DNA from 4 places in the Streptomyces sp. NPDC051561 genome. Region 4 is predicted to be linked to each of the others. Evidence: riboswitches for the same ligand, from Rfam matches in the RefSeq annotation. Region 4 holds a riboswitch; each other region holds the start of a gene.
The links. A riboswitch is a leader RNA that binds a small molecule or an ion and turns the genes downstream of it on or off. The one in region 4 is predicted to bind cobalamin.

Region 1: it holds a riboswitch for cobalamin, as region 4 does, so the genes downstream of both, ACIA73_RS33550 (ABC transporter substrate-binding protein) here and ACIA73_RS31665 (cobalamin biosynthesis protein) in region 4, are expected to answer to the same signal.
Region 2: it holds a riboswitch for cobalamin, as region 4 does, so the genes downstream of both, metE (5-methyltetrahydropteroyltriglutamate--homocysteine S-methyltransferase) here and ACIA73_RS31665 (cobalamin biosynthesis protein) in region 4, are expected to answer to the same signal.
Region 3: it holds a riboswitch for cobalamin, as region 4 does, so the genes downstream of both, ACIA73_RS05675 (ribonucleoside-diphosphate reductase subunit alpha) here and ACIA73_RS31665 (cobalamin biosynthesis protein) in region 4, are expected to answer to the same signal.

The regions. Positions count from the first base shown of each region.
Region 1 is NZ_JBITDM010000022.1:26,189-31,653, reverse strand. Features, by position in the region: gene ACIA73_RS33560 (amino acid permease) at 1-438, shown strand, start outside; gene ACIA73_RS33555 (Mov34/MPN/PAD-1 family protein) at 523-942, shown strand; cobalamin riboswitch at 1,026-1,151, shown strand; gene ACIA73_RS33550 (ABC transporter substrate-binding protein) at 1,190-2,176, shown strand; gene ACIA73_RS33545 (FecCD family ABC transporter permease) at 2,190-3,236, shown strand; gene ACIA73_RS33540 (ABC transporter ATP-binding protein) at 3,233-4,015, shown strand; gene ACIA73_RS33535 (MoaD/ThiS family protein) at 4,344-4,649, shown strand; gene ACIA73_RS33530 (PLP-dependent cysteine synthase family protein) at 4,651-5,465, shown strand, end outside.
Region 2 is NZ_JBITDM010000012.1:171,009-176,473, reverse strand. Features, by position in the region: gene ACIA73_RS25500 (pirin family protein) at 1-216, shown strand, start outside; gene ACIA73_RS25495 (MSMEG_1061 family FMN-dependent PPOX-type flavoprotein) at 257-835, opposite strand; gene metE (5-methyltetrahydropteroyltriglutamate--homocysteine S-methyltransferase) at 1,010-3,328, opposite strand; cobalamin riboswitch at 3,490-3,713, opposite strand; gene ACIA73_RS25485 (SAM-dependent methyltransferase) at 3,804-4,229, opposite strand; gene ACIA73_RS25480 (hypothetical protein) at 4,314-4,493, opposite strand; gene ACIA73_RS25475 (LysR family transcriptional regulator) at 4,588-5,465, shown strand, end outside.
Region 3 is NZ_JBITDM010000002.1:294,670-300,134, forward strand. Features, by position in the region: gene ACIA73_RS05655 (hypothetical protein) at 1-30, shown strand, start outside; gene ACIA73_RS05660 (carbon starvation CstA family protein) at 215-2,446, shown strand; gene ACIA73_RS05665 (YbdD/YjiX family protein) at 2,449-2,649, shown strand; gene ACIA73_RS05670 (GNAT family N-acetyltransferase) at 2,749-3,249, shown strand; cobalamin riboswitch at 3,316-3,449, shown strand; gene ACIA73_RS05675 (ribonucleoside-diphosphate reductase subunit alpha) at 3,593-5,465, shown strand, end outside.
Region 4 is NZ_JBITDM010000019.1:81,719-87,183, reverse strand. Features, by position in the region: gene ACIA73_RS31675 (putative cobaltochelatase) at 1-375, opposite strand, end outside; gene ACIA73_RS31670 (cobyric acid synthase) at 428-2,005, opposite strand; gene ACIA73_RS31665 (cobalamin biosynthesis protein) at 2,002-3,000, opposite strand; cobalamin riboswitch at 3,036-3,182, opposite strand; gene ACIA73_RS31660 (DUF397 domain-containing protein) at 3,449-3,721, shown strand; gene ACIA73_RS31655 (hypothetical protein) at 3,747-3,929, shown strand; gene ACIA73_RS31650 (hypothetical protein) at 4,022-4,243, opposite strand; gene ACIA73_RS31645 (anion permease) at 4,270-5,465, opposite strand, start outside.

The DNA.
Region 1 (5,465 bases), on a different contig from region 4:
CTCAACGGGCAGGCCCCGAAAGTCTTCACCAAGCTGACGGCGCGCGGGCTGCCGCTCATCGGTACGTCCTTCTCCGCCGCCCTGATGCTGGTCGGCGTCTGGATCAACTACCAGTGGCCGGGCAAGGCGTTCGACTACGTCGTCGCCTTCGCCACCATCTCCGGCATGTGGGCCTGGATCATGATCCTCTGCTCGCAGATCAAGTACCGCCGGATGTCCGACGCGGGCCTGCTGCCCAAGTCGACCTTCCGTGCCCCGGGCTCCCCGTGGACCAGCTGGTTCGCGCTGGCCTTCATCTTCATGGTCATCGTGCTGATGGGCCTCGACGAGGAGGGGCGCATCTCCCTCCTCGGAGCGCCCGTCTGGGCCCTGCTGCTCGGTGTCTCGTACCTGGTCATGAAGGCACGCGACCCCGAGAAGTTCGCCGCCCGCAAGTAGCAGCCGAGACTCTGCGTCTCACCATCCGGTCCCGTCCGTACCACTCCTCGGTACAGGCGGGACCGTTTGCATATCCTGGCGCCCATGCTGACCATTTCCCGCACCCTGCACGACCACATCGTCGCCCACGCGCGCGCCGACCACCCCGACGAGGCGTGCGGCATGGTCGCGGGCCCGGAGGGCACCGGCCGCCCCGAACGCTTCATCCCCATGCTGAACGCCGCCCGCTCGCCCACCTTCTACGAGTTCGACTCCGGCGACCTCCTCAAGCTCTACCGCGACCTCGACGACCGCGACGAGGAACCCGTCATCGTCTACCACTCCCACACCGCCACCGAGGCCTATCCCTCCCGCACCGACGTCACCTACGCCAACGAACCCGGCGCCCATTACGTCCTGGTCTCCACGGCCGACACCGACGGCCTCGGCGACTTCCAGTTCCGCTCCTACCGGATCGTCGACGGCGTCATCACGGAGGAAGAGGTCGAGGTGGTGGAGGGCTGACGGCGAACCCCGCCGCGTACCCCCCGGCCCGATCACCACGCACGCCCCGGGGCCCGGTCGCCCGCCGCCCGCGTCCCGGGTGAGAGACTGTGCCCCGACCAGGGCCGCAGGACCCAGGAAGCCGGTGTGAATCCGGCGCGGTCCCGCCACTGTGACCAGGCCCTTCGGGGCCCGGGAGCCAGGAACTGACCTGTTGCCCTCCATCCGGTAAAGGGGACGTGGAAATCCCCCAAGGAGGCACCTCCGCATGTCCTGGCGTACCCGTACCCAGATGGCTCTCATAGCCGCCGTCGCGCTCCCGCTCACCGCGTGCGGCATGACCACCACCCCCACCCCGGACGCCAGGGCCGCGCCCGCCGCCGGATTCCCGTACACCGTCGAGAACTGCGGCGTGAGGACCACCTTCACCAAGCCCCCGGCCCGCGCGCTGGCGATGAACCAGCACGCGACGGAGGTCCTGCTGGAACTGGGCCTCGCGAAGTCCATCACCGGCACCGCCTACCTGGACGACAAGGTCCTGCCGAAGTACGCCGCCGAGTACGGCAGGATCCCCGTCGTCGCCAAGGAGTACCCGGCCAAGGAGAAGCTCCTGGCCGCCAACCCCGACTTCGTGTACGGCGGTTACGCCTCCGCCTTCGACCCCAAGCAGGGCCGCGGCAGGGAGGACCTGAAGAAGTCGGGGATCGAGTCGCGGCTGAACATCGAGTACTGCACCAAGGGCAGCAGCGCGATCGACGACATCTACCGCGAAGTGGCCGAGACGGGACGGACGTTCGGGGTCGGGGCGCGCGCCGACACGTGGGTGGCGGACGCGAAGAAGACCATCGCGGACACCGAGAAGCAGCTCAAGGGCGTCAAGCCGGTCAGCGTCTTCGCGTACGACAGCGGCGACAAGACCGCATCGACCGCCGGCGGCAAGGGCATCGCCAACGAGATGATCACCCGTGCGGGTGGGAAGAACGTGATGGCGGACGTGCCGAAGTCGTTCACGGACGCGTCCTGGGAGCAGGTCGTCACGCGCAACCCCGAGGTCATCATGATCATCGACTACGGGTCGACGACCGTGGAACAGAAGAAGAAGCGGCTGCTCGACGACCCGGTCCTCAAGGACGTCCCGGCGATCAGGAACAAGAGGTTCGCGGTGATGCCGCTCTCCGAGCTGGTGGTCGGCGTGCGGGCGCCCGCCGCGATCGAGAGGCTGGCCCTTCAGCTGCACCCCGAGCTGAAGAAGTAGGGCGAAGAAGAAGGTGAGTTGCAAGACGCCGCCCGCCAAGGGCCCGCTCCGCTACACCCTGGTGCTCGGCGTCCTCGCCGCTGTCCTCGCGGCGGCGATGGTCGCCGGGCTGGCGCTCGGGCAGGTCCGGATACCCGCCGCGCAGGTGCTGGACATCGTCACCGGGGGAGCCGAACCGAGCCCGTTCCGCACGATCGTCCTCGACGTGCGGATGCCGCGCGTACTGCTGGGGGCGGTCGTCGGAGCGGGCCTCGCAGTGATCGGCACCGTGCTCCAGGCACTGGTGCGCAACCCGCTCGCCGACCCGTACCTGCTGGGCATCTCCTCCGGCGCCTCCGCCGGAGTGGTGCTCGTCATCGTCTTCGGGATCGGCAGCGGCATGGGGATCTCGACCGCCGTGACCATGCCCGCGGGGGCGTTCGCGGGCTCACTGCTCGCGCTCGTGCTGGTCTACAGCCTCGCCCGGCGCGGCGGGCAGATGACCGGAACCCGCCTGGTCCTGGCGGGAGTCGCGGTGGCGTACATCCTCTCCGCGCTGACCAGCCTCCTGATGGTCACCTCCGCCCGGCGGGAGCACTTCCAGGAGGCCATGTACTGGTCGCTGGGCGGGCTGGGGTCGGCGCGCTGGGACATGCTGATGCTGCCCGCGGTGGTGCTGGCGGCGGGCACGGCACTGCTGATCGCGCTCGCCAGGCCGCTGGACCTGATGCTGGTGGGGGAGGAGGGCGCGACCGTCCTCGGCCTGGACACCTCCCGCTTCCGGGCCGCCGTCTTCGTGCTGACCTCGCTGGTCACCGGCGTACTGGTCTCCGTGTCCGGGGCGATCGGCTTCATCGGACTGCTGGTGCCGCACGCCGCGCGGATGCTGGTCGGCGCCTCGCACCGGACGCTGCTGCCGGTGGTGGCGCTGGGCGGCGCGGCGTTCCTGGTACTGGCCGACCTGGCCGCCCGTACCGTCGCCGAACCCCAGGACGTACCCGTCGGCGTCCTCACCGCCCTGATCGGCGGCCCGTTCTTCCTGTGGCTGCTGCGCCGCCGCCCCGAAGGAGCCCCGGCATGAGCCATCTGCGTACCGAAGGACTCTCCTACGGGGTCGAGGGCCGCCACCTCGTCGACGCCATCGACATCGAGGCCCGACCCGGCGAAACCGTCGGACTCGTCGGCCCCAACGGCAGCGGCAAGACGACCTTGCTGCGCTGCGTGTACGGCACCCTCACCCCCACCCACGGCCGCGCCCTCCTCGACGGCGAGGACCTGCACGCCATGGGCGCCAAGGCCCGCGCCCGGCGCCTGGCCACCGTCCCACAGGACGGACAGGCGGTGTTCGAACTCACCGTGCGCGAGGTCGTCGCGATGGGCCGCTCGCCGCACAAGAGGTTCTGGGAGGCGGACACCGCCGCCGACGCGCAGCTCGTACGGGAGGCCCTGGACCGGGTCGGTGTCGCCGACCTCGCCGACCGGGCCTTTCCCTCACTGTCCGGCGGCGAGCGCCAACGCGCGCTGGTGGCACGGGCATTGGTGCAGGAGCCCGCCCTGGTCGTGCTCGACGAGCCGACCAACCACCTCGACATCCGCTACCAGCTGGAGGTTCTCTCCCTGGTACGCGACCTGGGGACCACCAACCTCCTCGCCCTGCACGACCTCAACCTCGCCGCCTACTACTGCGACCGCGTCTACGTCCTGGACGCCGGCCGCATCGTCGCCTCCGGCACCCCCGAGGAGGTCCTCACCCCCGACCTCCTCAAGCGGGTCTACGGGGTCGACGCCGAGGTCAGCGTGCACCCGACGACCGGGGCGCCGACCGTCGTCTACCTTCCACCGTCCACCCAGCGGACGTAATCCTCCCACCATGTGAGATCACATGCCGGAAACCGGGCCGGGAATCTATACGATGACCGCATGGTTCCCCACGACGTGACAGCGAAGACGACGCCCGGCAGCACGCTGCTGCTCGTGGCGCGCCTGCACGTCGACCTGTGCCGGCTCGACAGCACTCTCTGTACGGCTGCCTGAACCACCCGCACCCTGCGACGCCCGACGCCCCCGCGCGGGGGAGGACGACCCGCCGCGCGCCCGTTCACGTACTCCCGTAGCCCCCGTACTTCCGTAGTCCGCTACTCCCGTACCCCGTACTCCCGAGAAGACTTCCGAGAAGGAGCCGCACGCCATGGCCATCGAGGTCCGCATCCCCACCATCCTCCGCACCCACACCGACGGCGCCAAGGCCGTCGAGGGCAACGGCGCCACCCTCGCCGACCTCTTCACCGACCTGGAGACCCGGCACACCGGCATCCGGGAGCGCATCGTCGACAAGGGCGAGCTGCGCCGCTTCGTGAACGTCTACCTCAACGACGAGGACGTCCGCTTCCTCGACGGCATCTCCACCAAGCTCGCCGACGGCGACAGCGTGACGATCCTGCCCGCCGTCGCGGGCGGTTCGGCCGACGCCGTGTCCATGGCCGGCCTGCGCTGATATGCGGTACGACTCCCCGCTGGCCGCCGTCGGCAACACGCCGCTGGTGAGGCTGCCCCGGCTCTCGCCCTCCGCCGACGTGCGGATCTGGGCGAAGCTGGAGGACCGCAACCCGACCGGTTCGATCAAGGACCGTCCGGCGCTCCACATGGTCGAACAGGCCGAGAAGGACGGCCGGTTGACGCCCGGCTGCACCATCCTGGAACCCACCAGCGGCAACACCGGCATCTCGCTCGCCATGGCCGCCAAGCTCAAGGGCTACCGGATCGTCTGCGTGATGCCGGAGAACACCTCGCAGGAGCGGCGCGACCTGCTCACCATGTGGGGCGCGGAGATCATCCCCTCCCCGGCGGCGGGCGGTTCCAACACGGCCGTACGGGTCGCCAAGGAGCTCTCCGCCGAGCACCCGGACTGGGTGATGCTCTACCAGTACGGCAACCCCGACAACGCGGGCGCGCACTACGCGGGGACCGGCCCGGAGATCCTCACCGACCTCCCCTCGATCACCCACTTCGTCGCGGGTCTGGGCACCACCGGCACCCTGATGGGCGTCGGCCGCTACCTCCGCGAGCACAAGCCGGACGTGAAGATCGTCGCCGCCGAGCCGCGCTACGACGACCTGGTCTACGGCCTGCGCAACCTCGACGAGGGCTTCGTGCCCGAGCTGTACGACGCCTCCGTGCTCACCACCCGCTTCTCGGTGGGCTCCGCCGACGCGGTCACCCGCACCCGCGAACTCCTCCAGCAGGAGGGCATCTTCGCGGGCGTCTCCACCGGCGCCGCCCTGCACGCGGCGATCGGCGTCGGCAACAAGTC
Region 2 (5,465 bases), on a different contig from region 4:
GACGCCGGCCTGATGCTCCTCGGCGGCGAGCCCTTCGAGGAGGAGCTGGTGATGTTCTGGAACTGGATCGGCCGCTCCCAGGAGGAGATCGCCCAGGCCCGCGAAGACTGGATGAACGGCACCCGCTTCGGCGAGGTCAAGGGGTACGACGGGGCGCCGATTCCCGCACCGGAACTCCCGGCGACTCGGCTGAAGCCCAGGGGGAGGACGCGCTGAGCGCGGTGGGGCCCGGTCGTTCCGGCCGCCGGGATCCCGCTCAGGCGGGGGACTGCGTCCAGGTTGCCGGGTCCCACACCCCGCTGCGCCGCAGCGAGTTCGAGCAGTGCCTGAAGATCTCGTCCAGTTCGATGACCAGGGCGAGCTGCGGACGCTGCCCCTTGACGGTCATCAGGTCGAAGAACGGTGCGTCGGTCAGGATGCGCGCCCGGCCGTTGACGCGCAGCACGTCGGCGCTCCCCGGCACCAGGTGCAGCACCCCCACATGAGGGTTGCGGAGTATGTTCCGGAAGCTGTCGCTGCGCCGGTTGCCCGGCCGGTCGGGAATGGCGACGGTGTGCGGGTCGATGACATGGACGAAGCCCGGGGCGTCCCCGCGCGGGGAGGTGTCGCAGTTCCCTTCCTCGTCCGAGGTGGAGAGCACGCAGAGCGAGGAACGGGAGAGTATCCCCAGGTCGTCCTCGGTGAGCTCGGCATGGACCTTGTCGATGACGATCGGGTGCGGATCGCCGAGCAGCTCGGTCAGCTGGTCCGCCGAGCGCAGCTCCTCCCAGGGACGTGGCCTCCCGTGGCGGTCGACGGCGGGCGAGAGGGCGACGGGGGTCACGGCGTGGGACACAGGGAGCCTTACGGAGCGGGCGGAGCACGGGAATCCAGGCGGGAACGCGCTGTTAGGGTCACCTTAGTTCAGAGGAGAACCCCAGGTGAGAGGCAGGGGGTGGAAGCACCTGCCGCCACCTCCACCTCCTGCCCTGCCACCCCTGCCCTGCCGGATCCGCGGAGATCCCCAGGGTCAGGACGCGGGCAGTTCCCCGCGGACGGTGCGAGCCGCCGCGACCAGGTTCTCCAGCGACGCCTTCGTCTCCGGCCAGCCGCGGGTCTTCAGCCCGCAGTCGGGATTGACCCACAGCCGCCGCGGCCCGATCGCCTCAAGTCCCTCGCGCAGCAGCGCCGCAGCCTCGGCGGCGGACGGTACGCGCGGGGAGTGGATGTCGTACACACCGGGTCCCGCCTCGCGCGGGTAACCGTGGGAGGCGAGTTCGCGGGCCACCTGCATGTGGGAGCGGGCGGCCTCCAGGCTGATCACATCGGCGTCGAGATCGTCGATGGCCTGCACAATGTCACCGAACTCGGCGTAGCACATATGGGTGTGGATCTGGGTCCGGGGCTGTACGCCGCCGGTGGTCAGCCGGAAGGACTCGGTGGCCCAGTCGAGGTAGCCGGGGCGCCCCGCGGCGCGCAGCGGCAGGGTCTCACGCAGCGCGGGCTCGTCGACCTGGATCACGCAAGTACCCGCCGACTCAAGGTCGTTGACCTCGTCCCGCAGGGCCAGGGCGACCTGACGCGCGGTGTCGCCGAGCGGCTGGTCGTCCCGTACGAACGACCAGGCGAGCATCGTCACCGGCCCGGTCAGCATCCCCTTGACCGGGCGGTCGGTGAGCGAGTTCGCGAACGACGTCCAGCGCACCGTCATCGGCTCGGGCCGGGAGATGTCGCCTGCCAGGACCGGCGGGCGCACATAACGGGTGCCGTACGACTGGACCCAGCCGTGCCGGGTGGCGAGGTAGCCCGTGAGCCGCTCGGCGAAGTACTGCACCATGTCGTTGCGTTCGGGCTCGCCGTGCACCAGGACGTCGAGCCCGGCCTTCTCCTGGAAGGCCAGTACCTCGCGGATCTCAGCCTCGATGCGTTCCTCGTAGCCCGCCGTGTTGATGCGTCCGGCGCGCAGGTCGGCGCGGGCCGTGCGGAGTTCGGCTGTCTGCGGGAAGGAGCCGATGGTGGTGGTCGGCAGGAGCGGCAGCCGCAGCCGGGCCCGCTGGGCGACGGCCCGCTGTGCGTACGGTGCCGAGCGGCGGCTGTCCGCCTCGGTGACGGCGGTGGCCCGCTCCCGTACCGCTGGGTCGTGGGTGATCGGGGAGTGGGCGCGGGAGGCCAGGTCGGCCCGGTTGGCGGCGAGTTCGCCGGTGATCGCACCGGTGCCCCGTTCCAGGCCGCGGGCGAGGGTGACGACCTCCGTGGCCTTCTGCCGGGCGAAGGCCAGCCAGCGCAGGATCTGCGGTGCGACGTCCCGTTCGGCGGCCGTGTCGAGCGGGACGTGCAGCAGCGAGCAGGAGGTTGCCACATCGATCCGGTCGGCCAGGCCGAGCAGGGTGCCCAGGGTGGCGAGGGACTTCTCGAAGTCGTTGATCCAGATGTTGCGGCCGTTGACCACGCCCGCGACCAACCGCTTGCCGGGCAGCCCGCCGACGGCGGCGAGGTCGGCCAGATTCGCCGCGGCGGCCTCGGTGAAGTCCAGGGCCAGGCCCTCCACCGGGGCCTTGGCGAGCACCGGGAGGGCTTCGCCCAGCCGGTCGAAGTAGGAGGCCACCAGCAGCTTCGGACGGCTCGGCAGGGCGCCGAGGTCGCGGTAGGCGCGGGCGGTGGCGTTCAGTTCGGCAGGCGTCCGGTCCTGGACCAGGGCGGGCTCGTCCAGCTGCACCCACTCGGCGCCCGCCGCACGCAGATCGCCCAGCACCTCGGCGTACACCGGAAGCAGCCGGTCCAGCAGCGTCAGCGGCTCGAAACCCGGGTCGACGCCGGGGGCGGGCTTGGCCAGCAGGAGATAGGTGAGCGGGCCGACCAGGACGGGGCGCGGGGTGTGGCCGAGCGCGAGGGCCTCCTTCAGCTCGGCGACCTGCTTGGCCGAGTCCGCCGAGAAGACGGTGTCCGGGCCCAACTCGGGCACCAGATAGTGGTAGTTGGTGTCGAACCACTTGGTCATCTCAAGAGGCGCCACGTCCTGGTTGCCGCGGGCCATGGCGAAGTAGCCGTCGAGCGGATCGGCATCGACGTCGGCGCGGTGCCTGGCCGGGACGGCGCCGACCATGACGCTGGTGTCCAGCACGTGGTCGTAGTACGAGAAGTCACCGGTCGGCACCTCATGGACGCCGGCCTCGGCCAACTGCTGCCAGTTCGCCCGGCGCAGGTCCCGCGCGGTCGACTCCAGGGCTTCGGCGGTGACCCGGCCCTTCCAGTACCCCTCGACGGCCTTCTTCAGTTCCCGGTTCGGGCCCTGGCGGGGGTAGCCGTACACGGTGGCGCGTACTGCCGCGGGTGCGGACTTCGGTGTCACGGAAATCTCCTTCGCGAGATGACTCCTGAGAATCCCGGCAACGGGACACGGACGCGAAGGGATGACGAACCGGGCGGACCGGACGTGCCGACGGGCACGGTCCTTCGCCTGGTAGGTACGCCGACCCGCCCACGAGGTCACCGGAATTTCCGTACGCGAGCGGTCGCGTACGGGCAGCGGGCAGGTCTTCGGACTCGTGGGCGCACCTACCGGGCCTCCGGCAGACACCTACTGGCCGTCGCTTCCCAAATCCGTCCGGATCCAGTGCGTATGACGGCGGTCGTTCCCACTCACCGCTGCGGGGCAGTCCCGGATTCCCACCGGGTTCCCTCTTACGACGCTCCCGCCTGGCGGACGGGTGCGAACCAGCTGCACCGGCCAGCGTAGGGGGCAACAGGCCCTTGCGGGCCGGGCTGTTCACATTCCGGAACGTGAAATGAGACACCACCTCCGGGCATGGGCAGCCGGGACCGCATCAGGGCGGCAGCCGGATCTCGCGCAGCGGATCGCCGCCGTCGACGAAGAGCCGTCCGCCGGGTGCGGGCACGGCGGCGATACGGGGCATGGCGCGCAGCCCGAGTTCCGGGTGGCGCCCGTCGAGCGCGCCCACCCGGAGGGCGAGGACGAGGTCGAAGGGCCCCTCTGCGGGGGCGGGTTCGAAGGTCTCGATGGCACCCTGTCGCAGCCGCGGCCGCCCGGAGGCGATCTCCTCGGCGCAGGCCGCGGCCGCCAGGGTCACGGCACGTTCCGACCGGTCGATGGCGACGAGGTGACCGGAATCCGGGCGTGCGGCCACCGCCCGGGCCGCCGCACCGGGACCGCACCCGATCTCCAGGACCTTCATATCGGGTGCGAGGGGCAGGGACTCCACGCATGCGGCGATGCGGCGCGAGAGCGGCATGGGCCGAGAGTCCCACGGGGAGCGGGGTCGGGTGAACTGTGCTGTTGCGTCAGGGAGTTCGAGCGGGCCATTGGATCGGCGCTGTCACGAATCTGCCCGTGCTCCGGGAAGCACCTTGGCCAGCAAGTGCCGAAGGCGCACGCCGGACGCGACGGCGTCGATACGGGTGTCGGACGGCCGGAGCGGCGCCGCGGCGACCAGGGTCTGGCCGGACACGGCCAACAGCAGCGGACCGGCGGGAGCGGGGGAGGCGTGGAGAGGCATGACCTCTACGTTCGTCGGCCGCCCCCTCCCCGGTCCAACACCTGTCCCGCGTTGATCCACACACTTGCGTTGTCAATCGCCGTAGGGTGACGGGGTGCCCCACGATGTCGACCCCCGGCTCCTCCGCGCCCTCGTCACCACTGCCGAGGAACTCCACTTCACCCGCGCCGCCGCCCGCCTCTACCTCGCCCAGCAGGCGCTGAGCCGCGACATCCGCCGCCTGGAACGCCGGCTGGGCACGGAGTTGTTCGTCCGCACCACCCGCCACGTCCGCCTCACCGATGAGGCCACCCGGCTGCTGCCCCACGCCCGCCGGGTGCTCGCCGCCCACGACGCCTTCAACACCGCGGTCTCGGTACGGGACGAGCGGCCGCTGCTCGTCGATGTGGGCACCCGGATCGGCACCGGCTTCACCGCCCTGGAGGAGACCAGACGCACCTACCCCCGGCTGGAACTCGTCGCCCGCTTCCACACCGGCCTCACCGGTGCGGCCAGGGAGATCCTCGACGGCCGGCTCGATGTCTCCTTCGGCCGGTTCGCGGGGCTCGCTCCGGCGGTGGCCGAGCAACTCGCCCACTGCCCGGTCCGCTACGAGCGGATGACCGTCCTGCTGCCCGAGGACCATCCGCTCTGCGCACAGGACCGTGTCCCGCTGGACGCGCTGCGCGGAAAGACCCTCTACGTGGCGGCCGGGAACCCGGACGCCGCCGAGTGGACCGACCTCGCCGGGCGTCTGTTCGCCACACACGGCATCCATCCGGCCGAGCCGTTCCCGCAGATCGAAGGCCCGGAGGAGTTCATCCGGGTCGTACGCAAGCGGGGCTGGTGGGTTCTGGCCAACACCGAATTCGTCGAGGTGCCCGGCATGGTGCTGCGGCCGCTCAGCGACCCCGCCCCCCTCTCGCCCGTCTCGCTCGTCTGGCGCAAGGGACTGCACCATCCCGCCCTCCAGGCCCTCGCGGCCACCGCCCG
Region 3 (5,465 bases), on a different contig from region 4:
CAGCCCAACCGCGAGTACGTCTGCTGGTAGCCGCCGCACCCCCGGGCGCGGCCGGCCGCCGCCCACCCCGCCAAGTTGACGCCGGTACGTCGCTGACCTGCGGTGGTTGCCCCGTGTCCGTACCGATATGCGGACAGGGGGTTACGCGGCGCGGTCACAGCCCCTAGATTTCGCGCACGTCACAGGATGATCGCGCGCGAGGGGACGGACCATCATGGCAGAGCCGAGACAGACAGCCGGGACAGCAGGGGACGGGGCCCCGGAAACCGGGGCCCCGTCCGCACCCGCGCGCAAACTTTCGCCGAAGTCCGTGGCGATCTGGACGCTGGTGGCGCTCGTCGGCGCGGCCGGCTGGGCGGTGCTCGCCCTCTCGCGCGGCGAGGAGGTGTCGGCCGCCTGGATGCTGGCCGCGGCCCTCGGCTCGTACGCCATCGGCTACCGCTTCTACTCGAAGTTCATCGCGAACCGGGTCCTCAAGGTCGACAAGACCCGGGCCACCCCGGCCGAGCGCCTCAACGACGGCGTGGACTTCCACCCCACCGACCGCCGGGTCCTGTTCGGCCACCACTTCGCGGCCGTCGCCGGCGCGGGTCCGCTGGTCGGTCCGGTCCTTGCGGCCCAGATGGGATATCTGCCGGGCACCCTCTGGATCGTGGCGGGCGTGATCTTCGCGGGCGCCGTCCAGGACATGGTGACCCTCTTCTTCTCCACCCGCCGGGACGGCCGTTCGCTCGGCCAGATCGCGCGGGACGAGATCGGTGTGGTCGGCGGCGCGGCCGCGCTGATCGCCGTGTTCGCCATCATGATCATCCTGCTCGCGGTCCTCGCGCTGATCATCGTGAACGCGCTCGCCGAGTCGCCCTGGGGTGTCTTCTCCATCGCGATGACCATCCCGATCGCCCTCTTCATGGGCATCTACCTGCGGGTGCTGCGGCCCGGCCGGGTCAGTGAGATCTCGCTGATCGGCGTCGTCCTGCTGCTGCTCGCGATCATCGCGGGCGGCTGGGTCGCCGAGTCCTCCTGGGCGGAGACCTTCACGCTGGAGCCCGGCACGCTGGTCATCTACATGGTGATCTACGGATTCCTGGCGTCCGTACTGCCGGTGTGGCTGCTGCTCGCCCCGCGCGACTACCTCTCCACCTTCATGAAGGTCGGCACCATCGGTCTGCTGGCCGTCGGCGTCCTCATCGCGATGCCCACCCTGAAGATGGACGGCATCACCAAGTTCGCGACCAGCGGCACCGGACCGGTCTTCGCGGGCTCGCTCTTCCCGTTCGTCTTCATCACCATCGCCTGTGGTGCGCTCTCCGGCTTCCACGCCCTGATCTCCTCGGGGACCACCCCGAAGATGATCCAGAAGGAGACCCAGATCCGCACGATCGGCTACGGCTCCATGCTGGTCGAGTCGTTCGTCGCGATCATGGCGCTGATAGCCGCCTGCATCATCGACCCGGGTCTGTACTTCGCGGTCAACGCGCCCGCAGGTGTGGTCGGCGACACCGTGCAGGCCGCCTCACAGGCGGTCGGCAACCTCGGATTCTCCATCTCTCCCGACGCGTTGGCGCAGGCCGCCAAGGACGTCGAGGAGGCCAGCCTGCTGCACCGGACGGGAGGCGCGCCGACCTTCGCGCTCGGCCTCTCGGAGATCTTCTCGGCGGCCTTCGGCGGCGCCGCGCTCAAGGCCTTCTGGTACCACTTCGCGATCATGTTCGAGGCGCTGTTCATTCTGACGACGCTGGACGCGGGTACCCGGGTCGGCCGGTTCATGCTCCAGGACATGCTGGGCAACGTCTACAAGCCGTTCAAGAACGTCAGCTGGAAGCCGGGCGTCTGGATCGCCAGCGCCATCGTGGTCTTCGCCTGGGGCTACTTCCTCTGGGTCGGCGTGCACGACCCGCTGGGCGGCATCAACCAGCTCTTCCCGCTCTTCGGCATCGCCAACCAGCTGCTGGCCGCCGTCGCGCTCGCGGTCTGCACCACGCTGCTGATCAAGTCGGGACGTCTCAAGTACGCCTGGGTGACGGCCGTTCCGCTGCTCTGGGACGTCGCGGTGACCCTCACCGCCAGCTGGCAGAAGATCTTCTCCGCCGACCCCCGGGTGGGCTTCTTCGCCCAGCGCGACGTCTACCAGAGCGCGCTCGACAAGGGCCTCGACAAGGTCGGACTCGCCAAGAACCGCGAGCAGATGGAGACCATCGTCACCAACTCCACGGTGGACGGTGTCCTTTCGATCCTCTTCGCCGTCCTCATCGTGGTCGTCCTCTTCGAGGCCTGCCGCGCCTGCCTCAAGGCGATCCGCAACCCCGGGGGCGTCAAGGTCAGCGAGACCCCGTACGTCAAGTCGGAAATCGTCGCCCCGGCCTCCCTCTTCGCCACCAAGGAGGAGAAGGCGGAACTGGCCGCCGCCGGCGCGGACAGCCCGGCCAGGACCGGGAGTACGGTGTGAGCATGGCCCTGAGTGCACGTCGCCGCTTCTCCCAACTACGCTGGTACGTCCGCGAGTTGACCGGCGAGGCAGCGTACGACCACTATGTGGCCCACGCCCGCACCCACTCCCCCGACGCCCCGGTGATGACCCGCCGCGCCTTCGAGCGCAGCCGCACGGACGCCCGCGAGGGCGACCCCCGCGAGGGGTTCCGCTGCTGCTGACCCCTCGGCCCTTACGTACCCGCGCCACGTTGACGGCCCGGTGTCCCGCCCCTCGAAACGGGGTGGGGCACCGGGCCGTCGCCATGCACACTCCCTGCCATGGACATCCGCATCCGGGCCGCCCGGCCCACCGAATTCCCCGAAACCGGCGACCTCACCGCATCCGCCTACCTCGACGACGGCCTCCTCGGCGCCGGCGCCGAGGACCCGTACCTCCTGGTCCTGCGCGACACCCCGGCCCGCGCAGGCAAGGCCGACCTGCTGGTCGCCGTGGACACCGACGACACCCTCCTGGGCACGGTCACCTACGCCGCCCAGGGCAGTCCGCTACAGGACATCGGCCGGCCGGGGGAGGCCGAGTTCCGGATGCTGGCGGTCGCCCACCGGGCCCGCGGGCGGGGCGTCGGCGAGGCCCTGGTGCGGGAGTGCGTCGCGCGAGCGAGGGCCGAGCGGGGTGTCGTACGACTGGTGATGTCGACCCAGCCCGCCATGCTCGGGGCGCACCGGATCTATGAGCGCCTCGGCTTCACGCGCACCCCGGAACGGGACTGGGAACCGGTTCCCGGATTGAGCCTGTTGACGTACAAGATGACCCTCTGAGCCGCTTCCGCAAGGGAAGAGCCCCGGCGCGCGACACAAGATGTGGTGGGTGCATCACCCAGCACCCACCACATGTATGCTCATGGCTGCTGTCACCGCAGGGGAATCCGGTGCGAATCCGGAACTGTCCCGCAACGGTATGCCTTGTGCACATTTGCGCACGCCGAGTCCGAGCACCTGCCGACAGCCCGTCCGGTTCGACCGATCCGGACACCGATTCGTCCGGGCCTCGCGGTAGGGCCAGTGGACGCAAGGCGACGTACGCCCGTTTCCGGGCCGGCGTGCGCCCGTGCGCCCCTTCCTCCCGCCGCAGGCACGGCGCCGAGCGAGGGAGAGCCCCCACGTGACCATCGCGCCAGTCGACCCGGCCATCGCCGAGCAGCGTACGGACCACCAGGACCAGCAGGACGCCCCCGGCACCGCCCTCCTGCGCACCCTGACCGACCTGACCGCCGACCTGCCCGACACCGACCCCGGCCGGGTCGCCGCCGCCGCCCTCCGTGGGCGCCACGCGGGCTCGGACGCCGCCGAACTCCGGGAGCTCGCCACCGAGTCCGCCGCAGGTCTCATCTCCGAGGACCCGGCCTACTCGCGACTGGCCGCCCGCCTCCTCACCCGTACGATCCGGGACGAGGCCGCCACCCAGGGTGTGCACTCCTTCTCCGGCTCCGTCGCCGTCGGCCACCGCGAAGGGCTCATCGCGGACCGTACGGCCGGCTTCGTCAGCAAGCACGCGGCGGCCCTCGACGCACTGATCGACCTGGAGGGCGACGACCGCTTCGAGTACTTCGGCCTGCGCACCGTCTACAGCCGCTACCTGCTGCGCCACCCGATCACCCGCCAGGTCGTCGAGACCCCGCAGCACTTCATGCTGCGGGTGGCCTCCGGCCTCGCGCAGGACGACAGCGAGCGGGCTCTCGCCGAGGTCGCCTCCCTCTACCGGCTGATGAGCCGGCTGGACTACCTCCCGTCCTCGCCGACGCTCTTCAACTCCGGCACCCGCCACCCGCAGATGTCGTCCTGCTACCTCCTCGACTCCCCCGTCGACGAGCTGGACTCCATCTACGACCGCTACCACCAGGTGGCCCGCCTCTCCAAGCACGCCGGCGGCATCGGCCTCTCGTACTCCCGCATCCGCGCCCGCGGCTCCCTGATCCGGGGCACCAACGGGCACTCCAACGGCATCGTCCCGTTCCTGAAGACCCTCGACGCCTCCGTGGCCGCCGTGAACCAGGGCGGCCGGCGCAAGGGTGCCGCCGCCGTCTACCTGGAGACCTGGCACGCGGACATCGAGGAGTTCCTGGAGCTCCGCGACAACACCGGCGAGGACGCCCGCCGTACGCACAACCTGAACCTCGCGCACTGGATCCCCGACGAGTTCATGCGCCGGGTCGACCAGGACGGCCCGTGGTCCCTCTTCTCCCCCGCCGACGTGCCCGAGCTGGTCGACCTGTGGGGCGACGAGTTCGACGCCGCGTACCGCAAGGCGGAGGCGGCGGGCCTGGCCCGCAGGACCATTTCCGCCCGGGAGCTCTACGGCCGCATGATGCGCACCCTCGCGCAGACCGGCAACGGCTGGATGACCTTCAAGGACGCCTCCAACCGCACCGCCAACCAGACGGCGGAGCCGGGCCACACGGTCCACTCCTCCAACCTCTGCACCGAGATCCTCGAAGTGACCAACGACGGCGAGACCGCCGTCTGCAACCTCGGCTCGGTCAACATGGGCGCCTTCGTCCTCCCCGCCACCCGCGACATCGACTGGGAGCGGCTGGACGAGACCGTCCGCACCGCCGTCACCTTCCTGGACCGGGTGGTGGACATCAACTTCTACCCGACCGAGCAGGCCGCCACCTCCAACTCCAAGTGGCGCCCGGTGGGCCTCGGCGCGATGGGCCTCCAGGACGTCTTCTTCCAGCTGAAGATGCCGTTCGACTCCCCCGAGGCGGCCGCCCTCTCCACCCGTATCGCCGAGCGGATCATGCTCGCCGCGTACGAGGCGTCCTGCGACCTCGCCGAGCGCTCCGGCCCGCTCCCGGCCTGGGAGAAGACCCGCACCGCCCGTGGCGTACTGCACCCCGACCACTACGGTGTCGAGGTCAACTGGCCGGAGCGCTGGGAAGCCCTCCGCGCCCGTATCGCACGCACCGGCATGCGCAACTCGCTGCTGCTCGCCATCGCCCCCACCGCCACCATCGCGTCCATCGCCGGTGTCT
Region 4 (5,465 bases):
CAGCCCCGGCTCGAAGGCCTTCACGCCCTCGCTCAGCGCCCGCTCGATGTCGAGCGCCCCGACGAGGCGGTCCTCGGAGGCGCCGACCGGCAGCTCCACCATCCGCGCCTCGCGCGACACGCCCGCCACCGCGGTGTGCGGACCGTCGGGACACGCCGGGTCGGGCGCCGCGGGATCACAGGAGAACCGGCACTCCCGCACCACCGGCACCTCTGGCATCAGCGCGGCGAGTGCCCGCACGGCGGTGGACTTCGCGGTTCCCTTCTCACCCCGGACGAGCACACCGCCCACGGCGGGCGACACGGCGTTCAGCAGCAGCGCGAGCCGCAGGTCGTCCTGCCCGACGATCGCGGTAAAGGGGAAGGGCGTACTCATGAAACCTCCATGGCGAGGGCGGAGTGACGTCGGGTGGTGGGGGTGGGGTGGCTCATGACTGCGGAGCCCCGGGCGGTACGAACGGCAGCCCGGCCGGCACGCCGGACTCGATCAGCCGCCAGAGCGCGTCGGTGTCGGCGTGCTGCTCGATCAGGTCGCCCAGCTTGTCCAACTGCTCCTCGCGCAACGTCTCGAAGCTGGTGTCGGGCGCGGGTACGAAGCGACGGCCGGCAGCCGCCGCGACCTCCCGCAGGAACGCCCGCCGGAACGCGTCGCTCTCCAGCGACCCGTGCCAGTGCGTCCCCCACACCGACCCCACCCGGCAGCCGTCCAGGCTGTATCCCTTGCCGTCAGAGATGAACTGATCCCCGCCGAGCACTTCCGCGACACCGTGATGGATCTCGTATCCCGCCACGGCCTCGCCCAGCGCCTCACCCACGGGGCGCGCCAAGGTCTTCTCGCGCGCGAACCGCACCCGCACCGGCAGCAGACCGAGACCGTCCACCGTCCCGGCCCGCGACTCGACCTCGTCCTCGATCCGCTCGCCCAGCAGCTGGAACCCACCACAGATCCCCAGCACCGGCAGCCCCTCGGCGGCCCGCCGCGTCAGCGCCTCGGCGAGCCCCCGTTCCCTCAGCCATTCCAACGCCCGCACCGTGCCCCGGGTTCCCGGCACCACCACCAGGTCCGCGTCCGCCAACTCCTCGGCACGGTCCACGAACCGCACCACCACCCCGGGCTCGGCGGCCAGCGCGTCCACATCGGTGAAGTTCGACATCAGCGGCACCGCGCACACCGCCACCCGCAGCACGTCCTCGCCGACCGGCGGCGCCACCACCGACTCCCGGACCGCGCCCCGCAACGAGACCCGCAGCCCGTCCTCCTCGTCGATGCCGAGCCCGTGCGCGAAGGGCAGCACCCCGTAGGTCCGCCGCCCGGTGAGGCCCTCCAGCATGTCCAGCCCGGGCTCCAGCAGCGACACATCACCCCGGAACTTGTTCACCAGGTACCCGGCGACCAGCCGCTGGTCCTCCCGGGCGAGCAGTGCCGTCGTACCGAAGAACGACGCGAAGACCCCGCCCCGGTCGATGTCCCCGACCACCACCACCGGGAAGTCGGCGGCCCGCGCGATCCCCATGTTCACGATGTCGGTGCGCCGCAGATTGATCTCCGCCGGGCTCCCGGCCCCCTCGCAGATCACCGCGTCGTACTGGCCGCGCAACTCCGCCAGGCACTCGGTGACCGTGCCGAGCAGCGCCTCGCGATGCCCTCCGGCGAACTCCCGCACGCTCCCGGGACTGCCCGCCGTCCCGAAGAAGCCCCGCGCGCTCATCTCGCCCACCGGCCTGCCCAGCAGCACCACCTGGCTGGATCTGTCGCTGCCCGGCTTGAGCAGCACCGGGTTCATCAGCGCCGTCGGCTCCACCCGGGCCGCCTGCGCCTGCATCGCCTGGGCCCGCCCGATCTCCGCCCCCTCCCTCGTCACGAACGAGTTCAGCGACATGTTCTGCGCCTTGAACGGGGCGACCTTCACCCCCTGGCGCACCAGCCACCGGCAGATCCCCGCCGTGACGACGCTCTTGCCCGCGTCCGAGGTGGTCCCCGCGACCAACAGCCCGCCACCGCTCATGACTTCGTTCCCTTCGTACGGCCACGGGCTGCCCGCCCGACGGCCAGACGTCCGGCCGCACACACGGCCAGCGCCAGCAGATTCACCCGGCGCGACAACCGCACCGCACGCTCGATGTCCGCCACCTCGACCGGGCGGCCCGACTCACCGTTGAGCACCGCCCGGTGCTCCACCCGCCCGGCGTACGACAGCGTTCCGCCCAGCCGCACCCCGAGCGCCCCCGCGAACGACGCCTCGACCGGACCCGCGTTGGGGCTCGGATGCGCGGCGGCGTCCGCCCGCCACGCCCGCACCGCACCCCGCGTGTCGTCCCCGGCCAGCACCGCGAGCGCCGCCGTCAGCCGGGCCCCCGGCCACCCCGCCACATCGTCCAGCCGGGCCGAGGCCCACCCGTAGCGCCGGTACCGCGCCGACCTGTGCCCGACCATCGCGTCCAGTGTGTTCACCGCCCGGAACGCCACCAGCCCCGGCACACCCCCGATCGCCCCCCACACCAGCGCGCCCACCACCGCGTCCGAGGTGTTCTCGGCGACCGACTCCACCACCGCACGCGCCATCTGCTGCCCGTCCAGCGACTGCGGGTCCCGCCCGCACAGATGCGGCAGCCGCTCCCGGGCCACCTCCAGGTCACCGGCGGCGAGCGCCCCGCCGAGCGCGTGGGCCTCGCGCCCCAGCGACGTACCCCCGACGACCGACCAGGTGACGGCGGCGGTCAGCGCGACGGAGGCGACGGGTGAACGGCGTACGGCGCGCGCGGCCAGGGCGGCGGCACCGGCGGCGCCACCGGCACAGACGAGGGTGTGCAGTGCGCCCCACCCACGGTGGTCGCGCCACAGGACCCGCTCGACGGCACCGGCGGTCCGTCCGAAAGCGGCGACGGGGTGGCCGTGTCGGGGGTCGCCGAGCAACAGGTCGCCGAGGAGTCCGGCGGTCGCGCCGTACGCGAAGACCTGGGCAGGCAGAACAGCTGAACCGCGTGGACCGCAGCCGGGCATGGCGAAGTGTCCTTAACTCAGGGTCCGCGCCCTGGTTCGACGTGACGAGCGGAGGTGAGTTCCTGGCTTCGTGACGACGGGAAACATCGCACGTGACAGTGGCGGGACCGCGCCGGATTCGCACCGGCTTCCTCTCCATGCCGCCGTATTGGCTCGGGCAGTCCACCACGCCCCGCGAACACCAGTCAACCTGGGGTTGACCTGCGGGAGTGCTCCGCGGCCCGGGGCGCGGGGAGGTGCGGCGACGTCTGCTCCGAATCGACGCTCCGACCGGCCGATACGGGCCGGAAGAGGCCTAGGCGTCACTATTCGGCCTCTCTGGACTGGAACACGACAACCGGAGAGCGGCACGGAACGGCGATGGGCGATTGCCACCGGGATTCGACCCGGTGCGGCCGGTCTCGTCGGCACCCTGCGCCCGTGTGCGGCGCGGCGCTACGGTGCAAAGGTGGGCAGTCGGTGCCTCGGTGAGTCGGCTCTCGTGCAGGAGGAGGTCGGAGTGGCCCATGGGGACCTGCCCGAGTGGCGCTGGTTCAAGAGCAGTTACACCTCCAACGGCGGTGAATGCGTGGAAGTGGCCTATCGCCCCGAGGGGGTGAGAGTGCGCGACTCCCAGCGGCTGGAGGAGGGGGACTTCCTTGTGTCACGACAACCCTGGTGCGGATTTCTCGCAGCGGTCGTGTCAGGGGACATAGGAGGGGAACGATGCCTTCCGCAATGACGCGGAAGGCCGGGAGGCGGGGCTGATGGGGGACCGGGCGCAAGGACGAGTGGCGGGCGAGGGCCGGCAGCCGCTTCCCGGAGTACTGGTCCGGGTGACGTACTGCGCCGTCAGCGGTGCGCTGGTGACGCTGGTGGGCGGCGTGACCTCGTTGCTCGTCGACGAGGCCGGACCGCGCCTGCTGGTGTGGGCCGAGTGTCGCTCTTAGGCGTAGACCTCGCAAAGATGAGAGCCCCGGGGTGCAACGGCGGAGGAGCCGTTGCACCCCGGGGCTCTGTGAGGCCGCCGGGACGTGCGGGGTCAGGCGACGATCAGGTAGATCCCGTACGTCACCGCCGCCGCGCACAGTGCGAAGCAGGCGTACGCGCCGGTGCGCGCCATGGTCGCGGAGCCGCCGGAAGCGGCGGCCGTCTCCTGCTTGGAGAGGCCCACGATGCCGAGGGTGAACAGGCCCACCAGGGCGACGGTGGCCACGAGGCTGACACCGAAGACGGTGCCGAGAGCTGCCCAGTCGATGTTCATGTCGTCGTCTTCCTAGTCCTGGCTGCTCAGACCGAGGCGGCCGGGCGGGCCGGTTCGGCGGAGGTCCCGGTGGGGGAGTGGAGGGTGGCCTTTATGTCGTCGGTGGTCAGGACACCGGCCGGGGGCACGGCAACGGCCGCGATGGCGGTGGTGACGACGCCGGCGGGCTCGTCGGGCGTGCCGGCGCTCCGCGTCGAGTCGAGGTCGTCGGCGGTGACCGGCTTGCGGCGGGACAGCGTCCAGATCACGGCGGAGCCCGCGACCAGCAGGATCGCGGTGGCGGTGACGCCCCACGCGCCCTGCCCGGTGAGGAACTCGGCGGCGGCGGCCACCAGACCGGCGGCCGGCAGCGTCAGACCCCAGGCGACGAACATCCGGGTCGCGGTCGACCAGCGGACCACGCCGCCCTTGCGGCCGAGGCCCGCGCCCATCACGGAGCCGGAGCAGACCTGGGTGGTGGAGAGCGAGAAGCCGAGGTGCGAGGAGGCCAGGATGACGGTCGCGGCGCTGGTCTGGGCGGCGAAGCCCTGCGGCGGCTTGAGGTCGGTGAGGCCGGTGCCCATGGTGCGGATGATGCGCCAGCCGCCGAGGTAGGTGCCGAGCGCGATGGCCACACCGGCCGAGACGATGACCCACATCGGGGGGTTGGCACCCGGGGCGAGCACATTGCCGGTGACCAGGGCCAGGGTGATGACACCCATGGTCTTCTGTGCGTCGTTGGTGCCGTGGGCGAGCGAGACCAGACCGGCGGAGGCGATCTGACCGGCCCGGTAGCCCTTGGCGGTGGACTTCTCGCTGGTCCGGCCCGCCAGCTTGAAGGTGAGCCTGGTGGCGAAGTACGCCGCGATGCCGGCCACGATCGGGGCGGCGATGGCGGGCAGCAGGACCTTGGTGATGACGACGCTGCCGTTCACGCCGGAGGCGCCGGCCGACATCAGGGTGGCGCCGATGAGGCCGCCGAAGAGTGCGTGGGAGGAACTGGACGGCAGGCCGATCAGCCAGGTCAACAGGTTCCAGAGGATCGCGCCGACCAGCGCCGCGAAGATCACTTCCGTGGTGATGCCGCTCTCGTTGATGAGCCCACCGGAGATCGTCTTGGCGACCTCGACGGAGAGAAAAGCACCAATGAGGTTGAGCACGGCGGACATGGCCACCGCCGTCTTGGGCTTGAGTGCGCCGGTCGAGATGGTGGTGGCCATCGCGTTGGCGGTGTCGTGGAAAC